3 regions of the Streptomyces lydicamycinicus genome follow, and region 3 is predicted to be linked to each of the others. Evidence: riboswitches for the same ligand, from Rfam matches in the RefSeq annotation. Region 3 holds a riboswitch; each other region holds the start of a gene.
What was found. Region 3 has a riboswitch for glycine ahead of cycA (D-serine/D-alanine/glycine transporter). Riboswitches for the same ligand answer to the same signal wherever they lie in the genome.
Positions count from the first base shown of each region.

Region 1 (4,327 bases), on a different contig from region 3:
GCGGAAGGCGGCGAAGTCGAGCTGGCGGGGGTAGGCGGACCAGCCGGCGACGATCAGCTTGGGGCGGTGCTCCTTGGCGAGGCGCTCGACCTCCTCCATGTCGACCAGGTTGGTCTTCTCGTCGACGTGGTAGGGCACCACGTTGTAGAGCTTGCCGCTGAAGTTGATCTTCATGCCGTGGGTCAGGTGCCCGCCGTGGGCGAGGTTCAGACCCAGGATGGTGTCGCCCGGCTTGATCAGCGCGAACATGGCCGCGGCGTTGGCCTGGGCGCCGGAGTGCGGCTGGACGTTGGCGGCCTCGGCACCGAAGAGCGCCTTGATGCGGTCGATGGCGATCTGCTCGACCACGTCGACGTGCTCACAGCCGCCGTAGTAGCGGCGGCCGGGGTAGCCCTCGGCGTACTTGTTGGTGAGGACGGAGCCCTGGGCCTCCATGACGGCGACCGGAGCGAAGTTCTCCGACGCGATCATTTCGAGGGTGGACTGCTGGCGGTGGAGCTCGGCGTCGACGGCGGCGGCGACGTCGGGGTCGAGCTCATGGAGGGAGCTGTTGAGAAGCGACATGAGTTTTCCTGGGGAGTCAGGGGCGCGAGGGGCCTCTCCGGACGGGTCCGGGGGAGCTTCCGCGCGGGCGGTGGCGGTCGGGGCTCCCGTCCGGGCGGGCCCGGGAGCGGGGGAGAGCCGGGGCTCAGCTCTGGATGAAGGCGGCGTACTCGTCGGCCGAGAGCAGGTCGCCCGGCTCGCCGCTGATCTTCACCTTGAACAGCCAACCACCCTCGAACGGGGCGGAGTTCACCAGCGAGGGGTCGTTGACGACATCCTCGTTGATCTCGGCGATCTCACCGTCGACGGGCGAGTAGAGGTCGCTGACCGACTTGGTCGACTCCAGCTCACCGCAGGTCTCGCCCGCCGCGACCGTGGAGCCGACCTCAGGGAGCTGTACGTAGACGACGTCGCCGAGCGCGTTGGCCGCGTGCTCGGTGATGCCGACCGTCGAGACGCCGTCCTCGGCGCCCGACAGCCACTCGTGCTCCTTGCTGTAGCGCAGCTGCTGGGGGTTGCTCATGGCTCGATTCTCCTGTACGCGAGGGTGTGATCGTGAAGGGGGGCACCTCCGGACGAAGTCCGGGGGCACGTCTTGCGCAGTGAGACGCGCGGGCGCGCGCCGCCGCCTGCCGTGGATGAACGGTTACTTCTGCCGCTTGTAGAACGGCAGCGCAGTGACCTCGTACGGCTCATGGCTTCCACGAATGTCCACGCAGACACCCTCCGTGCCCGCCGTGGCGTAGGCCGCGTCGACATAGGCGATGGCGATCGGCTTGCCGAGCGTGGGGGACGGGGCCCCGGAGGTGACCTCGCCGATGACCGTGCCGTCGGCCGTGACGACCGGGTATCCGGCCCGCGGCACCCGGCGGCCCTGGGCGATCAGCCCGACCAGCTTGCGCGGCGGCCGGGTCTCGGCGCGCTCGGCGGCCTCGGCCAGGGCGTCGCGGCCCACGAAGTCCCCGCCGTTGGTGGTCTTCTCGAATTTCACGACCCGGCCCAGGCCCGCGTCGAACGGCGTCGTCGCGGTGGTCAGCTCATGCCCGTAGAGCGGCATGCCCGCCTCCAGGCGCAGGGTGTCCCGGCAGGACAGCCCGCAGGGCACCAGACCGGCGTCCTTGCCCGCCTCGGTCAGCGCCTCCCAGAGGGCGACCGCGTCGGCCGGCCGGACGAACAGCTCGAAGCCGTCCTCACCGGTGTAGCCGGTACGGGCGATCAGCGCCTGCACCCCGGCGACCGTGCCGGGCAGCCCCGCGTAGTACTTCAGACCGTCCAGATCGGCGTCCGTCAGCTTCTTGAGGATGCCGGGGGACTCCGGGCCCTGCACCGCGAGCAGTGCGTAGGCGTCCCGGTCGTCGCGGATCGCGGCGTCGAAGCCGCCCGCCCGAGCGGTCAGCGCGTCCAGCACCACCTGGGCGTTGGAGGCGTTGGCGACGACCATGTACTCCTGGTCGGCGAGGCGGTAGACGATCAGGTCGTCGAGGATGCCGCCCTTTTCCTCACAGATCATGGTGTAGCGGGCGCGGCCCGTCTTGACGCCGCCGATGTTGCCGACCAGCGCGTAGTCGAGCAGGTCGGCGGCCTGCGGCCCGGTGACGGTGATCTCACCCATGTGGGAGAGGTCGAAGAGTCCGGCGCGGGTACGGACGGCGACATGCTCGTCCCGCTCGCTGCTGTAGCGCAGCGGCATGTCCCAGCCGGCGAAGTCGGTCATGGTCGCGCCGAGCGCGCGATGGGTGGCATCCAGCGCGGTACGGCGGGGGGCATCAGTCATGGTTCTGGGCTCCCAGGCAGGGGTGACAAGACGTTCTCCCCATCTGTCATCGGAACCTGAGAGGTTCACCGGTATCCCGCGAAAGGACCCGGTTTGCACCTTGGGTGGAGCCGCCCCGTCAGCCGGGCGGCGGCTCGCTTTTCAGATCTGCCTCGCCCGTGCGGTATAGGGGCCTGAGAGATTCAAGGGAGGACTTGCTCCTTCGGCGCCCCGCCGTGGCGGCCGGGGACTCTCCCGCGCGGGTTCAAGCGGCCGGTATGCAGTTGGCGGTGCACGGGTGAGCTGTGATGTGCACGTGGCGGCCACATCATTGCACGGGAACGCCGGATAAAGGAGCCCCCGCCGCCGCCCCGCCCACGACGTGGGCAGATCGGACAATCGCCTTGATGGGCATTACCTTTTCTTGACACTCTGCGGGTAGGGGACGGACTCGAACCGGACCAGAACGGGCGGGGAGGGCGATCACGGTGCACAGCGAAGCGGCATTCGGGGCGACTTCAGGGGTCGTGCCCCCGGACGCCGTGCCGACGGCGCCGTCCGCCGCCATGTCGCGGCCCGGCCGTGCGCGGCGGGCCGTCATCCGGCCCGGACGCCGCACCGCGGTCGTGGACCTGCGGGGCGAGCGGCGCCCGCCCGGCGCCACCGAGCTGCGGTTCCCGGCCGGCGACCTGGTGGTGGTCTCCGGGCTGCCGGGCAGCGGCAAGAGCACCCTGATGCACCGGGTCGTGCCGTCGCTGGACGGGCACGGCGCCGTCGTGCACCGCATCGATTCCCAGGACGTCCGCGAGCGCTGGGAGCACGGCAGGCTGCGCCGGCTGCCGTACGGGCTCTACCGCCCGCTGGTCCGGGCCGCCCACTATCTGACCCTGGGCCGTGCGCTGCGCTCCGGCGCCAGTGTGGTGGTGCACGACTGCGGGACGCTGGCGTGGGTGCGCCGCTGGATCGCGCGCGCGGCGCGGCGCGGCGGCCGCGGGGCGCATCTGGTGCTGCTCGATGTGGCGCCCGAGGTGGCGCTTTCCGGCCAGGAGTCACGGGGTCGCGGGGTGTCGGGGTACGCCTTCGCCCGGCACCGCGGGGCGGTGGGCCGGCTGGTCGGCGCCGCGGAATCGGCCCGGCTGCCGAAGGGCTTCTGCTCTGCCGTCCTCCTCGACCGGCGGGCGGCGAGCGCCCTGGAGACCGTCACCTTCCACTGAGTCGCCGGACGCGCCCCCGCACACCACACCGCGCGCCTTCTCGTCTAGGGTCTTTGGCCAGATGGCGCGGTTTGGAACGGGTGGGACGAATGACATTTCCGGAGCAGGGGATACCGCAGCTGGCATGGCCGGCGAACGAGCTCGAAGAGGTGCTGTCCGCGTCCGTCGGACACCCGGGCGCCGGTGGCCGGATCGTCGAGGTCCTGGGCCGTAGCCGGCTGTGGGTGCCGCTGCCCGAAGGCGGCGGCCCGGAGAGCGCGGGTCCCGGCGCCCGCGGCCTCGATCTGCCCACCGTCGAGCTCGACGGTGCGCACTACGTCCCGGTCTACAGCTCCGAGCAGGAATTCCTGCGGGTGATCGGCTCGCATATGTCCTTCACCGTCGCCCCGGCCCGGGAGTTCGCCCGCGGCCTGCCGCCGCAGATCGGCATCGCGGTCAACCCCGACGGCACGGTCGGCGTCCCGCTGCCGCCGCCCGCGGTGGCCGAACTGTGCCGGGACCGGGGGCTGGGGCAGCCGGAGTTCGAGGGGCTGCCGAGCGGCGGCCGGGTACGGCTCTTCGAGCCGGACTGGCAGGACGAGCCGGTGGACTTCCTGGCCTCGGCCGGGCTGGAGTTCTCGGGCGCCGGAATTGTCCTGACTGCCCGGCGTGCCCTGGCAAGCGTCGAGGGCGACACGCCCGCGCTGTTCGTCGGTGTTCAGGTCGCGGCGGATGCCACCGCGCTGCACGACGGCACGGCCCGCGAGGCGGTACTGTCAGCCCTCGGACGTGCGCTCGGCGCGGTACCGCTGCCCTGGCCCGTACAACTCGTCATGCT
Region 1 is NZ_BBNO01000001.1:974,867-979,193, forward strand. It holds gene glyA (serine hydroxymethyltransferase) at 1-564, opposite strand, end outside; gene gcvH (glycine cleavage system protein GcvH) at 689-1,066, opposite strand; gene gcvT (glycine cleavage system aminomethyltransferase GcvT) at 1,190-2,317, opposite strand; glycine riboswitch at 2,351-2,468, opposite strand; glycine riboswitch at 2,469-2,564, opposite strand; gene TU31_RS04225 (AAA family ATPase) at 2,863-3,510, shown strand; gene TU31_RS04230 (enhanced serine sensitivity protein SseB) at 3,600-4,327, shown strand, end outside.
Region 1: it holds a riboswitch for glycine, as region 3 does, so the genes downstream of both, gcvT (glycine cleavage system aminomethyltransferase GcvT) here and cycA (D-serine/D-alanine/glycine transporter) in region 3, are expected to answer to the same signal.

Region 2 (4,327 bases), on a different contig from region 3:
AGAACATCGGCTATCGCGGCCCGACCGCCTGTGCGGCAGCGGGCATCACTTACCGGCAGCTCGACTACTGGGCGCGTACGGGCCTGGTGGAGCCGAGCATCCGGCCGGCCTATGGCTCCGGCACCCAGCGGCTCTACAGCTTCCGGGACGTCGTGGTCCTGAAGATCGTCAAGCGGCTGCTGGACACCGGGGTGTCGCTCCAGAACATCCGCACCGCCGTCCAGCATCTGCGCTCGCGCGGGCTGGCGGATCTGACGCGGATGACGCTGATGAGCGATGGCGCGACGGTCTACGAGTGCACCTCGCCCGACCAGGTCGTGGACCTGCTCCAGGGCGGCCAGGGCGTTTTCGGGATCGCCGTGGGCGTGGTGTGGCGGGATGTGGAAGGCGCGCTGTCACAGCTCCACGGGGAGCGGGTGGACACCGGCGAGACGCTGGTCGGGAAGAACCCGCACGACGAGCTGGCGCGGCGGCGCAACCGGGCGGGCTGAGGCCCCGGCGGAGCGCGCGGCCCGGTATCGGGCCGATTGTCAGTGGCATGGGGCAGCATCGGAGATGTGAGACCTGCCCCGACGATCCTGCATCTGGACATGGATGCGTTCTTCGCGGCCGCCGAGCAGGCGGCCAAGCCCAGCCTGCGCGGTAAGCCCGTGGTGGTCGGCGGGGTCGGCGTGCGGGGCGTGGTCTCCACGGCCTCGTACGAAGCCCGGGTCTTCGGGGTCCGTTCCGCGATGCCGACGGCCCAGGCGCGTCGGCTGTGTCCCAACGCCGCCTATCTCAGTCCTCGCTTCACGCTCTACCGCCAAGTGAGTGACGTGGTGATGGAGCTGCTGCATGCGCTGTCGCCGCTGGTGGAGCCGCTGAGCCTGGATGAGGCGTTCGTCGACCTGGAGGCGGGTGGCGTCCCGGCCGAGACGGCGGCCGTGCGTGCCGTGGGGGAGCGGCTGCGGCGGGACATCCGGTCGGCGACGGGGCTGACCGGCTCGGTGGGGCTGGCCGGGGCCAAGATGCTGGCGAAGATCGCGTCCGAGGCGGCCAAGCCGAACGGGCTGGTGGTGATCGAGCCGGGCACCGAACGGGAGCTGCTGGGCCCGATGACGGTGCGGACGCTGCCCGGGGTGGGCCCCGCGACGGCCGAGACGCTGCGCCGGGCCGGGATCCACACCGTCGCGGAGACCGCGGAGGCCGGTGAGGCCGAGCTGGTGCGGCTGCTGGGCAGGGCACACGGTGCGGGGCTGTATGCGATGGCGCTGGGGCAGGACGACCGGCCGGTGGTGGCGGAGCGGGACGCGAAATCCATCTCTGTCGAGGACACCTTCGAAGTCGATCTGACCGACCGGATGCGGGTGCGGAACGAGGTGCTGCGGCTGGCGGACCGGTGCGTACAACGGCTGCGGGCCGCCGGGCGCTCCGGGCGCACGGTGGTCATCAAGGTGCGCAACTACGACTTCTCGACGCTGACCCGTTCCGAGACGCTCCGGGGGCCCACCGACGACCCGGCGGTGATACGGGAGGCCGCTGTGCGCCTGCTGGAGACGGTGGACACCACTGGCGGGGTGCGGCTGCTGGGTGTGGGGGTCAGCGGGCTGGCGGACTTCACGCAGGAGGATCTGTTCGCCCAGGCGGCGACGGAGCGGGAGGCGGCGGAAGCCGCGACCGCGGCGGCGGTGGAGCAGGCCGCCGGGGAGCGGGAGCCGCACGAGGCCGAGGAGGAGCGGCCGCGGCGCTGGTATCCGGGGCTGGACGTGGTCCACGACCAGTACGGCGCGGGCTGGGTGCAGGGGAGCGGGGTGGGAAGAGTGACCGTCCGCTTCGAAACGCCATGGTCCGCACCGGGGAGGGTGCGGACCTTTGCTGTCGAGGACCCGGCGCTGCGGCCGGGGGAGCCCCTGCCGCTGGTGGGCGGGGCGCCGGCCGACGGTCAGTCGTCCGAGCCGGCGATCTTGCCGAAGTTCTTGTCGCCGGAGCCGGGGGACACCGGATCGGTCGGGGAGGAAATATCCAGACGGTAGTGGTGATAGAGCTGAAGTTCCTGCTCAGGGGAGAGATGGCGGCCCACGCCGAAGTCCGGCGCGTCCTTGATCAGCTTGCGGTCGTAAGGGATGTGCAGGCCCTCACCGACCATTTTGCTGGGCTCCAGCGGGACGAACGCATCCCGGCTGAAGAGTCCGGTGCGTACGGCCGCCCACTCCGGTTCCCCCGTCGCATCGTCGAGGTAGACCTCGTCGATGGTCCCTATCTTCGCGCCATTACGGTCGAACGCTTTGCGGCCGATCAGGCTTCGGGGATCGATATCGGTTTGCACGGCCCCTCCAATTGGTCGCAACTGCCCTCTGACAACTACCAAACGGCACATTTCATGCCCCGGCCACTCGAAGGAGCCTTCGAGAGCCACGCTGGTAGGCTGGCGAATGGCCGCAGACCCCGTGCGGGAGAGTCCTTGTCGTTCGCGACCAGGGCGCCGAAGGAGCAAATCCTCCCCGGAATCTCTCAGGCACACGTACCGCATGGACGAGGTCACTCTGGAAAGCAGGGCGGGCCACGGAAGGCACAGCGCCGGGACCCCTCCTCACCGACGGTGAAAGCCGGACCGCCACCCGCGGGCCGGTGAAGCTCTCAGGTTGAATGACAGAGGGGGAGGCCGTCCGGGCACCCGTGCCGTGGTGCCCCTCGTAGGTCGTACCGACCAGGAGGCCCCCGCAGATGACCACCAATCGCATCTCCTTGACCGAGCTGGAACGCGGCACCCCCTTTGAGCGCCGGCACATCGGCCCCGACCACGCGGCGCAGGCGAAGATGCTCGCGCACATCGGTTTCGGGTCGCTGGACGAGCTCACCGCCACCGCCGTACCCGATGTGATCAAGAGCGCCGAGGCGCTCGGCCTGCCGCAGGCCCGTACCGAGGCCGAGGTGCTCCAGGAGCTGAAGGGCCTGGCGGACCGCAACGAGGTCCTGGCGCCCATGATCGGTCTCGGCTACTACGGCACGTTCACCCCGCCGGTGATCCTGCGCAATGTCATGGAGAACCCGGCCTGGTACACGGCGTACACGCCCTACCAGCCGGAGATCTCGCAGGGCCGCCTGGAGGCGCTGCTGAACTTCCAGACGATGGTCGCCGACCTGACCGGACTGCCCACTTCCGGCGCTTCGCTGCTGGACGAGGGCACCGCCGCCGCCGAGGCGATGGCGCTCTCCCGCCGGGTCGGCAAGGTCAAGCAGGGCGTCTTCCTGGTCGACGCCGACTGTCTGCCGCAGACCATCGCAGTGATCGAGACCCGTGCGGAGCCCACCGGCGTCGAGGTCGTGGTCGCGGATCTGTCCGACGGCATTCCGGCCGAGATCGCCGAGCGCGGAGTGTTCGGTGTGCTGCTTCAGTACCCGGGTGCCTCCGGTGCGGTGCGGGACCCCCGCGCCGTCATCGAGCAGGCGCACGAGCTGGGCGCCATCGTCACCGTCGCCGCCGATCTGCTCGCCCTGACGCTGCTCACCTCGCCCGGTGAGCTCGGCGCGGACATCGCCGTCGGCACCACCCAGCGCTTCGGCGTCCCGATGGGCTTCGGCGGACCGCACGCCGGCTTCATGGCCGTCCGTGACCAGTTCGCCCGCAGCCTTCCCGGCCGTCTGGTGGGCGTCTCCGTCGACGCCGACGGCAACAAGGCCTACCGTCTGGCGCTGCAGACCCGTGAGCAGCACATCCGCCGGGAGAAGGCCACCAGCAACATCTGCACCGCGCAGGTGCTGCTCGCCGTCATGGCCGGCATGTACGCGGTCTACCACGGCCCCGAGGGCCTGCGGACCATCGCCCGCCGCACCCACCGCTACGCCGCGATCCTCGCCGAGGGCCTGCGGGCCGGCGGGGTGGAGATCGCGCACGGCACGTACTTCGACACGCTGACCGCGCGGGTGCCCGGCCGGGCCGCCGAGGTCGCCGCCGCCGCCCGCGAGGCCGGTGTCAACCTCCGGCAGGTCGACGCGGACCTGGTCGGCATCGCCTGTGACGAGACCACCGGGCGGGCCCAGCTGGCCGGCGTCTGGGGCGCCTTCGGGGTGTCCGGCGACGTCGAGCAGCTGGACGCGGCCGCCGCCGACGCGCTGCCGCAGGGGCTGCTGCGCAACGACGACTACCTCGCCCACCCGGTCTTCCACGAGTACCGCTCCGAGACCGCGATGCTGCGCTACCTGCGCTCCCTCGCCGACAAGGACTACGCGCTGGACCGCGGCATGATCCCGCTCGGCTCCTGCACGATGAAGCTGAACGCCACCACCGAGATGGAGCCGGTCACCTGGCCCGCGTTCGGTCAGCTGCACCCGTTCGCGCCGGCCGACC
Region 2 is NZ_BBNO01000003.1:8,695-13,021, forward strand. It holds gene TU31_RS09305 (MerR family transcriptional regulator) at 1-491, shown strand, start outside; gene TU31_RS09310 (DNA polymerase IV) at 558-2,012, shown strand; gene TU31_RS09315 (PRC-barrel domain-containing protein) at 1,922-2,305, opposite strand; glycine riboswitch at 2,420-2,516, shown strand; gene gcvP (aminomethyl-transferring glycine dehydrogenase) at 2,704-4,327, shown strand, end outside.
Region 2: it holds a riboswitch for glycine, as region 3 does, so the genes downstream of both, gcvP (aminomethyl-transferring glycine dehydrogenase) here and cycA (D-serine/D-alanine/glycine transporter) in region 3, are expected to answer to the same signal.

Region 3 (4,327 bases):
GGTGCGCACGGTAGGTGGAGAAGTTGGCCATGCCGGCGGCGACCGCCGGATCCGCGGTCTGCAGAACCAGCAGCCGCCACGCCACCAACCCGATCCGCCACTCCCCCAGCGTGCGGCGCAGCAGCGAATCAGGACCAGGAAGATCAGTGGTAGCCAAGGGGACGTCTCCTCAAGCACGCGTACAGAAATGAACAGGGGACGCCCGAAGAGCGATCATCCGGCTATCCGCCCAGCCCAACGGTCCTACCGGCATCCGGGAGCGGCCAGGCTCCCGAATTCACCCATCCGGGACACGCCACCGGCTGATTCCAGTCCCCGGCGCCCTCGACTGACCGAGATCCAGGTATCGCACTGAGTGCCCATGGCGCTAACTCCGTGATGTGCGCCCTGCTCGACCTGCGGGGACGTCGCCAGGCGGGTGATTCCCGGTGTGTCCCGGACGCCTGCACCCGCATCACCGGTCCATAACGTCCCGAGGCGTACTACTCGGGCGCCGGGGCAGGCACGGGCCCCCGACCAAAGGAAGGCACATAGGCGCCCGCCTCGCGGAAACCCGGCTCGTCCGACTGGCCCGCTCCGGCGACGCCCAATAGCCCCACCGCACGCAGAAGAAACCCCGCCGGAAGCATTCCGGCGGGGCTTCTCGTCTGGCTCTCACAGCTGGGCGTGCCTGAAGAGCTGGGCCACGCGGGGTACGGACGCGCCGTGTCCTCGCATCGGTCGTCCGTGGTGGAAGCGCAACCCAGCGGCGGAATATGAAGTCCCGAGTGCCTGTCAGACGTGTGCTGCGGTGAGAGTGGTAAGCACTCCGAAGGCGAGCGCCGTTCCCATCTGCCGGGAACGGCGCTTGCGATCGGTGCCGGTCTGAGGGTCCGGTGGCGCGTCAGTCCTGCTGTGCACCGTCGAGTTCGGACCGGAAGGCGGCCTCACGGGCCACATGGCGGGGGCGACGGCGGAGACCCGCCCACGCGATGCCGAGGATGGCGAACCACACCGGGGTCACCAGCAAGGCCCGCAGCGTGTCGGGCTCCTGGGTCAGTGCCCAGATGAGGAACGCGAAGAACGCGAGCACGACGTAGCACATAACGATGCCGCCGGGCATCTTGAACTTCGACGCCTCGTGCAGGTGCGGACGGCGCTTGCGGTACACGAGGTAGCTGATCAGGATGATCGACCAGACGAAGATGAACAGCACGGCGGACACGGTCGTCACCAAGGTGAAGGCCTCGATGATCGAGTTGTCCATGGCGACCATGACGACTCCGGCGAGCAGGAACACCCCTGAGAGGAGCAGGGCGTTGGCCGGTACCTTCCTGGAGGTGAGTCTGCCGAAGCGCGCCGGGGCGTCGCCCTCCCGGGCCAGCCCGTACACCATCCGTGAGGTGGAGTAGATGCCCGAGTTCGCGGATGATGCGGCCGAGGTCAGCACCACGAAGTTGATCACCGAGGCGGCGAAACCCAGACCGGCAAGAGTGAACATCACGACGAACGGGCTGCGGTCCGCACTGATCTCGCGCCAGGGCGTGACCGAAATGATCACGATCAGCGCGACGACATAGAACAGCATCACGCGCACCGGGATCGAGTTGATCGCCTTGGGCAGGTTCCGTTCCGGGTTCTCCGCCTCGGCCGCGGTGGTGCCGACCAGTTCGATGCCGACGAAGGCGAAGGTCGCGATCTGGAATCCCGCGACGAACCCCATGGGGCCGGTGGGGAAGAACCCTCCGTCGTTCCAGAGGTTGGAGAAGCTTGCCGCGGCACCCCCGGGCGCCTGGAAGTGACCGAACACCATGACCAGCCCGACGACGATCAGCGCCACGATCGCGACGATCTTGATCAGCGCGAACCAGAACTCGGTCTCGCCGAACGCCTTCACGGTGGGCAGGTTCAAGGCGATCAAGAGGATGACGGCGGCCAACGCCGGTATCCACAACGGTAGGTCGTGCCACCAGTAGGACACGTACCCGGAGATGGCGATGACGTCGGCGATGCCGGTGACTATCCAGCAGAACCAGTAGGTCCAGCCGGTGAAGAAGCCGGCCCACGGCCCCAGCAGGTCGGCCGCGAAGTCGGCGAAGGACTTGTAGCGCAGGTTGGAGAGCAGCAGCTCCCCCATCGCCCGCATCACGAAGAAGAGCATCACGCCGATGATCATGTAGACGAAGATCACCGAGGGCCCGGCCAGCGAGATCGTCTTGCCGGAGCCCATGAACAGGCCGGTTCCGATCGCACCGCCGATCGCGATGAGCTGGATGTGCCGGTTGGACAGTTGGCGGGAGAGGTGTTGCTCGCCCTCGGGCGGGGGTGTCGATCCGGCCGCCGGTTGGTCCGGCACGGTGGTCGAGCCGGTGTCACTGCGTTCAGGCATGGGCAAACCTCGCGGATCTCAAGTCCCGTGCGGGCACGGGACAGGCGGTATCTCGGAGAATGACCACGCGCCCCCAGGGGGCGAGCGGCAGGGTGGGACTGCGCGCGGGCGTGCGGTAGCCGACCCGAGCGGTGTCAGTATGCTGAACGGGCCCACATAGAAGATCGAAGATCAGCCCGGGAGCCGGCAGGGGCGGCGGTCAGGGAAGAGGCGGCGGGAGAGCCATCAGGGGACTCCTCGATTGTCGAGCACGGGCAGGAGTCCGTGCGGCCGAGTGAGCCTCCCCCTCTGTCATGAGCCTGAGAGCTTCGCCGCGCTCAGCGCGCGGCTTGCACCGTCGGCGAGGCGCGTCGGCGCCTGCTTTCCAGAGTTGCCTGCCCGAGCGGTAGGGGTGCCTGAGAGTTTCCGGGGAGGATTTGCTCCTTCGGCGACTGGGTCTGGCTGATCCAGTGCTCTCCCGCTCCGGGGTGAACGGCAATGTGCGGTGAGATTAGGTCGACATGAGCGGCCGGTCAAGGGACCGACCGAACGCTGGACATTACTTTCGAGTAGTGCGGCACTCACCCGTGCGGGACGGCATTTGTGCAGCTCACGGCGCGCATCCCGGGCCGAGCCGTTACCGGCACGTAGACCGAGCGGACTCTTGACGGCTGTGTTCCGGTGCCCGTACGTTGCGTCCGGCAAGATCCGACAGCATCTACACCGCTGCCGATTCTGCGCGGGAGAGCCCACGTCATGTGACGACGCGGCGCCGAAGGAGCCAATCCTCCCCGGAAACTCCCCGGCCTTACCGTCGGGCCCCACAACTCCACATCGCGCTGTTCGAACCGAAGCGGGAGAGCCCTCGTCCACCCTTGGCGAGGCGCCGAAGGAGCAACTCTCCCCAGAATCTCTCAGGCCCAACTACCGCTTCGGCTAGGCGACTCTGGAAAGACAGGACGTCAATGTCCTGCGCCCACGGTGCAAACCGCCGGACCCGGCGGTGAAGCTCTCAGGTTCCGATGACAGAGCGGGGAGGCCACCCATCCACGGTGCCGCGTTTGCGGTGCCCCCACAGGGAGCCTCCCACCATGACCTTCCCCGAGTCCTCCGCGTCGGGTGAGTTCGCCACCCGCCACATCGGCGTCAGCGACGCCGACCGCGCCAAGATGCTGGCCGAAGTCGGCTACCCGACGCTGACCGCCCTCATCGACGCCGCCGTCCCGAGCGGCATCCGAAGCACTTCCGACCTGAACCTGCCTGCCGCCGCCACCGAGGCCGAGGCCCGCGCCGAGCTACAGGAGCTCGCGAGCAGGAACACCGTGGCCGTCCCGATGAGCGGACTCGGCTATCACGCGACGACCACGCCGGCGGTGATCCGGCGCAATGTGCTGGAAGACCCGTCGTGGTACACCGCCTACACGCCCTACCAGCCGGAGATCAGCCAGGGCCGGCTCGAAGCGCTGATCAACTTCCAGACCGTGGTCGGAGACCTCACCGGACTGCCGACCGCCAACGCGTCGCTGCTCGACGAGGCCACGGCGGTCGCCGAGGCCGTCACGGTCATGCGTCGTGTCGCCGGCAAGGGTGGTCGCTCCCGCGTCCTGGTCGACCGCGACACCCTGCCGCAAACCCTCGACGTCCTGCGCACGCGTGCCGCCGCGGTCGGCATCGAGATCGTCGAGATCGACGTGGCCGAACCGCTGCCGGAGGACGACTTCTTCGGGGTGGTGCTTTCCTACCCCGGCTGCTCGGGAGCCGTCCGCGACCTGCGCGAGGTGACCGCCGCGGCACGAGCGCGCGGCGCGCAAGTCACCGTGACCGCCGACCTGTTGGCGCTCACGCTGCTCGTGCCACCCGGTGAGTACGGCGCCGATATCGTCGTGGGATCGTCCCAGCGGTTCGGTGTCCCCCTGTTCTACGGCGGGCCGCACGCCGGCTACATCGCGGTCCGTGAAGGGCTCGAACGCCACCTGCCCG
Region 3 is NZ_BBNO01000007.1:860,807-865,133, reverse strand. It holds gene TU31_RS26255 (oxygenase MpaB family protein) at 1-157, opposite strand, end outside; gene cycA (D-serine/D-alanine/glycine transporter) at 884-2,368, opposite strand; glycine riboswitch at 2,650-2,741, opposite strand; glycine riboswitch at 2,742-2,838, opposite strand; glycine riboswitch at 3,192-3,287, shown strand; gene gcvP (aminomethyl-transferring glycine dehydrogenase) at 3,439-4,327, shown strand, end outside.